One region of the Allobosea sp. 05T439 genome, then DNA from elsewhere that is predicted to be linked to it. Evidence: predicted binding sites of a transcription regulator. Region 1 holds the regulator's gene; the other holds the start of a gene.
The links. The regulator LexA, encoded in region 1, represses DNA repair genes until DNA is damaged. The targets are predictions, from matches to a motif close to TGTTCNNNNTGTGTTCNG.
Positions count from the first base shown of each region.

Region 2: the regulator LexA is predicted to act here: its motif matches at 2,468-2,485, upstream of AC1DIO_RS00440 (ImuA family protein).

Region 1 is NZ_JBFTKP010000012.1:127,738-132,934, reverse strand. Features, by position in the region: gene moaC (cyclic pyranopterin monophosphate synthase MoaC) at 1-244, shown strand, start outside; gene AC1DIO_RS16215 (molybdopterin molybdotransferase MoeA) at 241-1,452, shown strand; gene lexA (transcriptional repressor LexA) at 1,534-2,238, shown strand; gene AC1DIO_RS16205 (hypothetical protein) at 2,232-2,699, opposite strand; gene AC1DIO_RS16200 (ComEC/Rec2 family competence protein) at 2,806-4,464, opposite strand; gene gltX (glutamate--tRNA ligase) at 4,623-5,197, shown strand, end outside.
Region 2 is NZ_JBFTKP010000001.1:105,458-110,566, reverse strand. Features, by position in the region: gene phnE (phosphonate ABC transporter, permease protein PhnE) at 1-376, opposite strand, end outside; gene phnD (phosphonate ABC transporter substrate-binding protein) at 469-1,386, opposite strand; gene phnC (phosphonate ABC transporter ATP-binding protein) at 1,458-2,276, opposite strand; gene AC1DIO_RS00440 (ImuA family protein) at 2,502-3,329, shown strand; gene AC1DIO_RS00435 (Y-family DNA polymerase) at 3,349-4,818, shown strand; gene AC1DIO_RS00430 (error-prone DNA polymerase) at 4,815-5,109, shown strand, end outside.

The DNA of each region.
Region 1 (5,197 bases):
CAAGATCAGCGTCGACCTCACCCTGGACGAGACATTGCCCGGGGTGCGCGTGAGCGCTGAGGTCAAGATGAAGGGACAGACCGGCGTCGAGATGGAGGCGTTGACCGCTGTCGGCGTCGCCTGCCTCACAGTTTACGACATGGTCAAGGCGGTCGACCGGGCGATGCGGATCGAAGGCATCAGGCTCGTCCACAAGTCAGGTGGAAAATCCGGCACCTTCGATCTCCCGGAAACTGCGCGATGAGCCTCACGCCCGTCCCCGTCGCCCTGAAGGCGCTAATCGACAGCGTTCCGGCACCGACACCATCAGAAACCCTGCCACTCGCACAATGCGTAGGGCGCGTGCTCGCCGCCGACCTGCAGGCGCTTCGGACCCAGCCCCCCTTTGCCAACTCCGCAATGGACGGATACGCCGTTCGCGCAGACGATATTGCGCCGGCAAATGAATTGCGTGTCATCGGCGAATCGGCTGCCGGTCGTTCCTTCTCAGGGATGGTCCGCTCCAATGAGGCTGTTCGCATCTTCACCGGTGCTCCGATTCCGGAGGGCGCCGATACGATCTTGATTCAGGAGAATGCGGACGGCGTCGGCACTGCGACGATCCGCGTGCGCGAGGACGCCGAGCGCGGCAAGTTCGTTCGTCAGGCAGGATTGGACTTCTCCGAGGGCGAGGTGTTGCTTCTCGCCGGCAGCCGGCTCGACAGTGCGAGCCTCGGCCTCGCGGCAGCCATGGGCCACCCCATGCTCACTGTGCGTCGGAAGCCACTGGTCGCGATCCTCGCGACTGGCGACGAACTGGTCCAGCCCGGCGAGCCGGTTGGACCCGACCAGATCGTCGCGTCCAACAGTTTTGCGCTCGCCGCGCTGGTCGAGCAGGCCGGCGGCACGGCGCTCGATCTCGGGATTGCCCGCGATGATCATGCCGATCTCGCCGACAAGATTGGCCAGGCACGGAAGGCCGATGCCGATGTGCTGATCACCCTCGGAGGAGCCTCGGTAGGTGAGCACGATCTCGTCCAGGCAGCGTTGATCGGTCAAGGCATGGCGCTCGGCTTCTGGAAGATCGCCATGCGGCCGGGCAAGCCGATGATGATGGGCCGCCTCGGCCGCATGGTCGCGCTCGGCCTGCCCGGAAACCCCGTCTCGTCCATCGTTTGCGGACATCTCTTCGTCGTGCCCCTGCTCAGGACCCTCCTGGGCGTACCGGAACCGGAGCGCGATCTGAGTGAGCCTGCAATCGTCGGAAGAAATTTGCCGGCAAATGATGAGCGGCGAGACTATATGAGGTCGGAACTGACGCTCACTCCGGAAGGATGGCTGGCAACGCCCTTCGCCAAGCAGGATTCGTCGATGCTGGCCACTCTTGCCCGCGCCGACGCGCTACTCATTCGCGAATCGTTTGCTGCGCCGGCAAACAAAGGCGACAACTGCCGGATCATCCGCCTACGCTGAGCGCGCTTGCGGAACACAACGCGAACCTGTATGGTGTTCGTGCTTTGTTTCGATTCCATACAAAGAGCGCCGGCGGGAACCATGCTGACACGCAAACAGTTCGAACTGCTTCGTTTCATCCAGGAACGCCTGCGCGAGACAGGGGTGCCCCCCTCCTTCGACGAGATGAAGGACGCGCTCGATCTGCGCTCCAAGTCCGGTATCCATCGCCTGATCATGGCGCTGGAGGAGCGCGGGTTCATTCGCCGCCTTCCCAATCGAGCCCGAGCGCTGGAGATCATAAAGCTGCCCGAAGGGGCCGGCGGCCCTCAGGCGACGCGCGGACGGTTCAGCCCCTCCGTCGTCCAAGGGGGGCTTGGCAAGGTCCGGCCGATCGCACCGCCCCCGGACGAAGATGTGCGCTCCACGGTTGCGATTCCGGTCATGGGGCGGATTGCCGCCGGTACACCGATTTCCGCCATCCAGAGCCGCAGCCATACCGTGGCACTGCCTGCCGACATGCTTGGCCCCGGTGAACATTTTGCCCTCGAGGTTCGCGGCGACTCGATGGTGGAAGCCGGCATTCTCGACGGCGATACGGTGGTGATCAAGCGTCAGGACACGGCCAATACCGGGGATATCGTCGTGGCTCTGATCGATGACGAGGAAGCAACGCTGAAGCGACTGCGCAAGCGCGGCTCCTCGATCGCGCTCGAGGCTGCCAATCCCGCCTATGAGACAAGGGTGCTGGGACCGGACCGCGTCAAGATTCAGGGCCGCCTGGTCAACCTGATGCGGCGCTACTGAAGCGGCTCGTGTTCTTCGACAGCCGCCAGCGGCAAAGCCGGCGTGCTTGCAGGCCGCTCCCGCTTGCGGCTCCAGGGACGATCGACACCATCCTGCTCTGATAGATGGGCGCGCCAGCCGCCCTTGTTGCCGACAAGGGCGGTCGCGCCATCGCGCGACAATGCCCTGCGGTCGATCAGTCGTGCTGCGCACGGAGCGTTCCACGGAATCGGCGTGATGACGAGATCGGCGCGCCGACAGTCCTCGACGATGGCCAGGCGATCACGTGCAAAGGCAACGCTTCGTCCATCCTTGCTGCGGACGACACAACCCAACGTGTCGCAGGCCGCGCCTTCCCGCAGGCTGTTGTCGTCAGTCCGGCGATTATCGCCATCTGCGTTCAGCCATTGCTGCAGCACGAAGCGGCTCGGTTGCCCCGCCAGGATGACCATCGCCCCCGCGGACCAGGATGCCGGAACCATCGCGTTCGATCAGGATGTCGGGCCTGTCGGGCTTCGCTGCCACGAGCAGTCCCGCGATCAGGGGGGCGACGGCCAGGAAGCGCAGCGGTGTCGTCCAGAGCGTGATTCAGAGAAGCGCAGCGGCAAAGCATGCGAGCGCCGCGGCCCCGAATGCAGGAATGATCACCGCGGAGTGGTCGAATCCCGCAACCCAGCGCGCGGATTGCAGCACATAGTCCGAAGCGACTCCCATGAGCGCCCAAGCCGGCCAATCCAGGCCGAAGGGATAGGCGAGCACGCCGAAGACAGCGGCAGGCATGACGATCAGGGAAACGAAGGGCAAGGCGAGCGCATTGCCGAGCAGACCGAAGGGGTTGAAGGTCTGGAAGTGATAGGCACCGAACGGTGCGGTTGCGACCGTCGCCAGCACGGTCGTGACCGTGAGCCCGACCACCGCGATCCAGATCGGCCGTAGCGGCCAAGGCAGGTTCGCCGGCGCCTCGGAGTGGCCGCGATCCTCCCAGCGCTCGGCAAAGGCGATCAGCGCCGCGACAGCGCCAAAGGACATCTGGAAGCTTGGACCAAGCAGCGCGTCAGGCTCGCGCAGCAGAACGATCATCGCAGCGAGAGCCAGATTGCGCATGCTGAGCGCCGGGCGATCGACGAGAATCGCACCGAGCATGACCAATGTCATGATCAGCGAGCGCACCGTCGCGACCTCGGCTCCCGAGAAGATGCAATAAGCCGTGGCGCCGAGCATCGCGGCCAGGGCGGCGAGTTTCTTTATGGGCCAGCGCAATGCCAGCGTTTGCGATAGCGCCAGCAGGCCACGGACCAGGCCGAAGATCGTGGCGGAGGCCAGCACCATGTGAAGGCCCGAGATCGAGATGATATGATAGATTCCGGCCGCGCGGAGGTCGATATTGGTCGCCTCCGTGATGAGGCCGCGCTTGCCAGTAACCAACGACGCCGCCATCGCGCCAGCCTGCCCTCCCCCGATCCCGGCGATGCGCTCCGTCAGGGCATTGCGCGCCCGGTCGACCGTCGCGCGTATCTGAAGCTCGAGCGGTGGCTGCAAGGGTGGTGGGGCGAGCGTGATCTTTCCGGGGATGGTCCCGACTGCACCAAGCCCTCGGAAGAAGGCGTCGCGCCCGAAGTCGTAGCCACCTGGTCGCACTGGACCGGGCGGCGGCAGGAGGCGCGCGACGGCAGCGATGTGATCGCCCGGCGAAACCGAACCACCTTTGACGTTGACCCGAACCCGCCGTGGCAGGCGTTCAGGCTCCACCCCGGCAATGCCGGTCACCAGGATCACGAGGCGCGCGCCGGCGTCGCGCGCCTCGACCGATTCGACAAAGCCGGTGAGTTGTCCCACGCGCATTCGATCGAGCATCGGTGCTGCGATCGTCGCCGTGCGCCAGGCCGCGGCACCAAAGCCGGCGAAGATGGCAGCAAGGCCGACGCAAGCGAGCATGACCGGGCGTCGGGCGCGCGACAGCGCTGCCATCGCAGCGGAGACGCCAAAGCCGGAGAGCGGGACCCAGAAGGATGGCTCGCGATCAGCCGCGAAATAGAGCAGAATGCCGGCTCCCATCAGCACCGGCAGCCAGAGAAACAGCCTTCTTCGTCCGGCCTCGATCGCGATGGCGCCCAGGAAGCGCGCGCGCCATTCGGCGAGAAACAACCGAATGGCAGCGTCCTGAAACCATATCTCGGGAATGCGGAATGGTACGGCGCGAACACGCGCGCCGCGCAGCCGGCTCGGGTCTGGCGGCGCCTCGCGCATAGGCCGTCCCTCGGTCAGCCAACCAGATGCGATCTTGCGCTTAACGTCGGCCCCATCAGCATGTTACAGGGGCGGCGTCGGTTGTCATGTCCCTTCGACGTCTTGTTCCTCTGCCGCTCTGTCGGCCTCATTTCCCGTCCTGCCGGAGCCTGCCTTTCATGAGTGATGCGGTCGTTACGCGCTTCGCGCCGTCTCCAACCGGATTCCTGCATATCGGCGGCGCGCGTACCGCGCTGTTCAACTGGCTCTATGCCCGTCGCCATGGCGGCAAGATGCTGCTGCGCATCGAGGACACCGACCGCGAACGCTCGACCGAGCCGGCCATCGCGGCGATTCTCGACGGCCTGTCCTGGCTTGGCCTCGATTGGGACGGCGAGACCGTCTACCAGTTCGCCCGTGCGGCCCGGCACCGCGAGGTCGCCGAGCAGATGCTCGCCGCCGGCAAGGCCTATTATTGCTATGCGACACCGCAGGAACTCGAGGAGATGCGCGAGAAGGCGCGCGCCGAGGGCCGTCCCATGCGCTATGACGGACGCTGGCGCGATCGCGATCCGGCAACCGCGCCGGCCGGCGTGAAGCCGGTCATCCGCCTGCGCGCGCCGCAGACCGGAGAGACGGTGGTCGAGGACGAGGTGCAGGGCCGCGTCGTCTGGCAGAACGAGAATCTCGACGACCTCGTGCTGCTGCGTTCCGACGGCAACCCGACCTATATGCTCGCTGTCGTCGTGGACGA
Region 2 (5,109 bases), on a different contig from region 1:
CGAGATTGGCGGCGGCGGAAAAGCAGAGCAGGAAGCCGCCGACGGCGCCCAGCACGGTGCCGACATAGGCAATCAACAGGGTTTGCCAGAGCAGTTTCAGCCAGCCGTTCAGGCCCCAGTACCATTCCTTGAGATCGGCACCGAGCGTGGCGAGGTGCAGGGTCGGCAGGGTCTCGAGGATGTATTTCGGGAAACGCCAGGCGTTTGCGGCGAATTTCGCGAGATCGACCTCCGAGCCGATCGCGGAGAGGGTGACGCAGGCGATGAAGATGGCGGCGCCGAGCAGGGCCTGGCGGCGCTTTGCGCCCATCTCGCGCCGATAGAGATCGGCATGGCCGCGAATGGTGGGGTCGTTGCGATCGATCGTCAGGGGCATGTTGGTTCCGTCGCGGGGTTCGCCAGTCGCGGCGGGACGCCACTCCGTCATGGCCGGGACAAACCTGGCCATGACGGTCGGCGGGTAAGCGCTTACGAAGACTTCTTCTTGCGGAGCGCGTCGACGAACTTGTTCAGTTCGATGATCGGGTCGTAGGCCTTGTTGTCGACCGCGACGAGCGGGCCCTGCTTGCCTTCATAGATCTTGTCGAAGGCGACCTTGTCCTTGGTGGCGAGGTTGAGGACGGCGTCGCGGATCGAGGCCTTGAGCGGCTCCGGCAGGTCGGAAAGATAGGCCATCGGCGAGTTCACGATCTGCTCGGACTTGTAGATGATCCGGAAATCGTCGGCCTTGACCATGTTCTTGCGGGCCATGCGCTGCAGGTTGGATTCCTGCTCGTCGTTCCACCAGTTGGCGGCGATGTCGACGGTGCCCTGGCCGAGCGCGATGACCGCGTTCTCGTGGCTGCCGGTATAGACGACCTTGCCGAAGAAGGTCTCGGGCTCGATCTTCATGCCGTCGAGCACGAAGCGCGGCACATTGTTGCCAGAGGTGGAATTGGGATCGACGAGGCCGAGATTCTTGCCCTTCAGGTCCTCGACCTTCTGATAGGGCGAGTCCTTCTTCACGTAGAAGACGGAGTGGTAGCCCTTGGTGCCGTCGAGATTGGTCTCGATCGCGAAGGCATCGACCTTGGCGCCGGTCATGCGGGCGCGGGCGAAGGAGGCGGGGCCGTACATGCCGATATGGATGTTGCCGGCGCGCTGGCCTTCGATGATCGCGGCATAGTCGTTGGCGATGCGCAGCGTCACCTTGGTGCCGAGTTCCTTCGCGAGGTAGTTGACGAAGGGGGTGTAGCGCTCGACGACGCCAGACGCGTTCTCGGACGGGATGATGGCGAAGATCAGCTCCGGATACTTGGCTTTCCAGTCCTGCGCGAAGGCGGGAGCGGCGAGCGTCGCGGCCAGGCCGGCGGCGGCGAGCGTGAGGGTATGACGACGGGTTAGCATGGTTTGCTCCTGTTGAAGGCTGTTGGCGGTCTTTTCAGGTGTGAGCGGTCCTGGCCGGGCTTGAACCCGGCTCAGGCCGCGGTCTGCTTGGCGCGCTTGGCTTCGGCGATGGCGATGGCATCGAGCGCGTCGAGCGCCTCGGCGCCGGCATCCTTGGCCTCGATGCCGTAAAGTTCGGCCGCGATCTCGCGGGTCAGCGCCTGCGGCACGTCGTCGAACACGACCTTGCCTGCGGCCATGCCGATCAGTCGGTCGCAATATTTCGCCGCGATATCGAGATCATGCAGATTGCAGATCACGGTGATGCCGTCCTCGCGATTAATGCGGAAGAGCGCATCCATCACGACCTGGGTGTTGCGCGGATCGAGCGAAGCGATCGGCTCGTCGGCGAGAATGACCTTCGGCTCCTGGACCAGGGCGCGGGCGATCGCGACGCGCTGCTGCTGGCCGCCCGAGAGGGTCTCGGCGCGCTGGGCCAGAAGATGGCCCATGTCGAGACGCTCGAGTGCGGCGATGGCGCGGATCTTGTCGTCCGGCGAGAAGCTCTTCACCAGCGTCAGGAAGGCCGAGCGGTGATTGAGCCGGCCAAGCAGGACATTGGTCAGCACGTCGAGGCGGCCGACGAGATTGAACTGCTGGAAGATCATCGCGGTGTCGCGACGCCAGGCGCGCAGTTCGGCGCCCTTCAATGCGGTGACATCGCGCTCGTCGCTGATCAGGCGGCCGGAACTCGGCTCCGCCAAGCGGTTGATCATGCGCAGCAGGGTCGACTTGCCGGCGCCGGAGCGGCCGATGACGCCGACCATTTCGCCCTTCGGGATCGACAGCGAGACATTGTCCACGGCGGCTTTGCCGCTGAAGCGCTTGGTCAGGCCTTCGATACGCAGCATGAACGGTCTTCCCATCGAGGAGCGAGCATGGCGACATCCGGACATGGGCGAGGCGCAGTCCGGAGCTCATGCTCTCTTGCAGTGCGCAAACCGGTATCGGCGACAGATGACAGGGCCGTGACAGCAGGATCGGGGGCTATGGGGCGGGGCGTCACGGAGGCTGTTGACTCGTCTGAGGCGGCGGAGTCATAAAGAACAAAATAGGAACATTTGGAGTGCCAAGACGTGAGCGATCATGCCGTCGCCGCGCTGCGGCGAAGCATTGCCGGTTTGGAAAGCGTCTCCGTCTCGCTGGGCGGGGAGGCGAGCTTCAGCCTTGGCCACGCGGCGGCCGATGCGGCGCTGGGGCCGCTGCGCCGCCATGCCCTGCACGAGATCGTGGCTGCGGCGCATCAGGCTCCGGCGGCGACGGGCTTCGTCGCCGGGCTGATCGCGCGGCTGGAGCGGCGGCCGGTCGTCTGGCTGCGGCAGGATTCCGCCGGCGCGGAAGGGGGCGAACTCTATGCGCCGGGGCTTGCAGCGTTCGGGCTCGATCCCGACCGGGTGCTTGCGGTGCGGGGGCGCGATCCGCTTGCCGTGCTGAAGGCGGCGGGCGACGCCTTTCCGCGCGGCAATGACCCGCGCTCGGGTATCGGCGCGGTGGTGATCGAGCTCGAAGGTGCGCCGGCCTGCCTCGATCTCACGGCCAGCCGGCGTCTCGTCCTGGCGGCGCGGGATGCCGGCGCGACGGCTTTTCTCCTGCGGCTGGGAAGCAGTCCTGCTCCAAGCGCGGCGACGATCCGCTGGTCGGTTTCGGCGGCGCCTTCGGAGGGGCGGATGAGAGCGCATGGGCCGGGCCGGCCGAGTTTTGCGGTCACGGTGCTGCGCAACCGGCATGGGGCGACAGGGCAGTGGGTGATGGAGTGGGACAGTCATGCGTATAGCTTCCGCGAGCCGCTTCCTGTCGCTCTGGTTCCCGCGCCTGCCCATCGACCGGATCAGACGCAGCCAGGGCGCATCCGTTCGGGCAATATCGCAGAGGCCTGGCCCGCAGCCCGGCGGGCCAGCGGATGATCCTGGTCCTCTTGTTGTGGTGGGCAAGGCGAAGGGCGCCTTCCGGCTGACGAGCCTCGATGCCGAAGCCGAACGTCTCGGCCTTCATGCGACCATGGCGCTGGCCGATGCGCGGGCGATGATCCCGCGGCTGGTCGTGGTCGAGGAGGACAGGGCGGCCGATGCGGCCCTGCTCTACGCCGTTGCCGACTGGTGCGACCGCTATACACCGCTGGTCGCGCTCGATGGCGAGGATGGATTGCTGCTCGATATCTCGGGCTGCACCCATCTCTTTGGCGGCGAGGCCGCGCTTGGCCGCGACTGCCTGCTTCGGCTGAAACGACAGGGCTTTACGCTGCGCGCCGCCATTGCCGGGACGGCGCGCGCCGCCTGGGGTGTCGCGCGCTATGGGCGCGGCGGCATCGTGCCGCCGGACGGGGAGAGCGAGGCCCTGTGGCCCTTGCCGACCGCGGCGCTTGGACTGGAGGCGGCACGGCAGCACGGGCTCGCGCGCATGGGCCTCACCCATATCGCCGATCTGGAGACGCGGCCGCGCGCGCCGCTGGCCGCCCGTTTCGGCCGCGACCTGCTCGACAGGCTCGACCAGGCGCTTGGCCGCCTGCCGCAGGCGCTGTCCCCGCGACGACCGCTGCCGGACTGTATGGCGGAGCGGCGTTTTGCCGAGCCGCTGGCGCATGAGGCCGGTATCCGGGCCGCCCTGGCCGGCCTGGAGGAAAGTCTCGCCGGCATGCTGGAAGCGCGGGGCGAAGGCGCAAGACTGTTCGAGGCGAGCTTTTTCCGCAGTGACGGGGCCGTGCGCCGTCTCGGCATCGAGACCGGGATGCCGTTGCGCGATCCGGCTGCGCTCGACCGGCTCTTCGCCCTGAAGCTGGATGCCTTGGCGGACCCGCTCGATCCCGGCTTCGGCTTCGACCTGATCCGGCTCTCGGCCGGTGCGACCGAGCCTTTCGCCGTCGATCAGGGAACGCTCGCCGCCGGGGGGAAGGAGGAGCCCGACGAAGCCGCCGCCGAGCGGGCATTGACGGAGGTCGCCGATGCGATCGCGGCCCGGATCGGCCCGGATCGCGTGCGGCGTTTCCTGGCGCAGGACAGCCATGATCCCGAGCGTGCGGCGCTGGCGGTGCCCGCCCTGCGGCATGGCGAGCTTGTACGGCTCGGCCTTTCCCCAGACTGGCCGGCACCGAGCGCTGCCCCGGAACGGCCCCTGCGGCTGCTGTCGCGGCCTGAGCCGATCGAGGTCCTGGCCGAAATTCCGGACGGACCGCCGACGCGTTTCCGCTGGCGGCGCGTGCTGCATGAGGTCGCCAAGGCGGAGGGGCCGGAGCGGATCGCCGCCGAATGGTGGGCGACGACGGGCAGGATCGCGCCGACCCGCGACTATTTTCGCGTCGAAGAGCCGGGCGGGAGGCGCTTCTGGCTTTATCGCGACGGACTCTATGGCCGCGAGGCCGCGCATCCACCCTGGTTCATGCACGGGCTTTTCGCGTGAGCGGGCTCAATGACAATCGCCTGGTCGAGGCTGCCCCGGGAGGACCAGCCGCGCGCTATGCCGAACTCGCGGTTACCTCCAACTTCTCCTTCCTGCGCGGAGCCTCGAGTCCGGAGGAACTGGTTGGCCGGGCGGCCGAACTCGACCTTGCCGGAATCGGGCTCGCCGACCGCAATTCTCTGGCCGGCGTGGTGCGGGCCCATGCGGCGATGCGCGAGGGGGGTATCGCCACAACGAAGCTGACATTCGCGGTCGGGGTCCGCCTCGTCCTGTCCGATGGCACGCCCGACC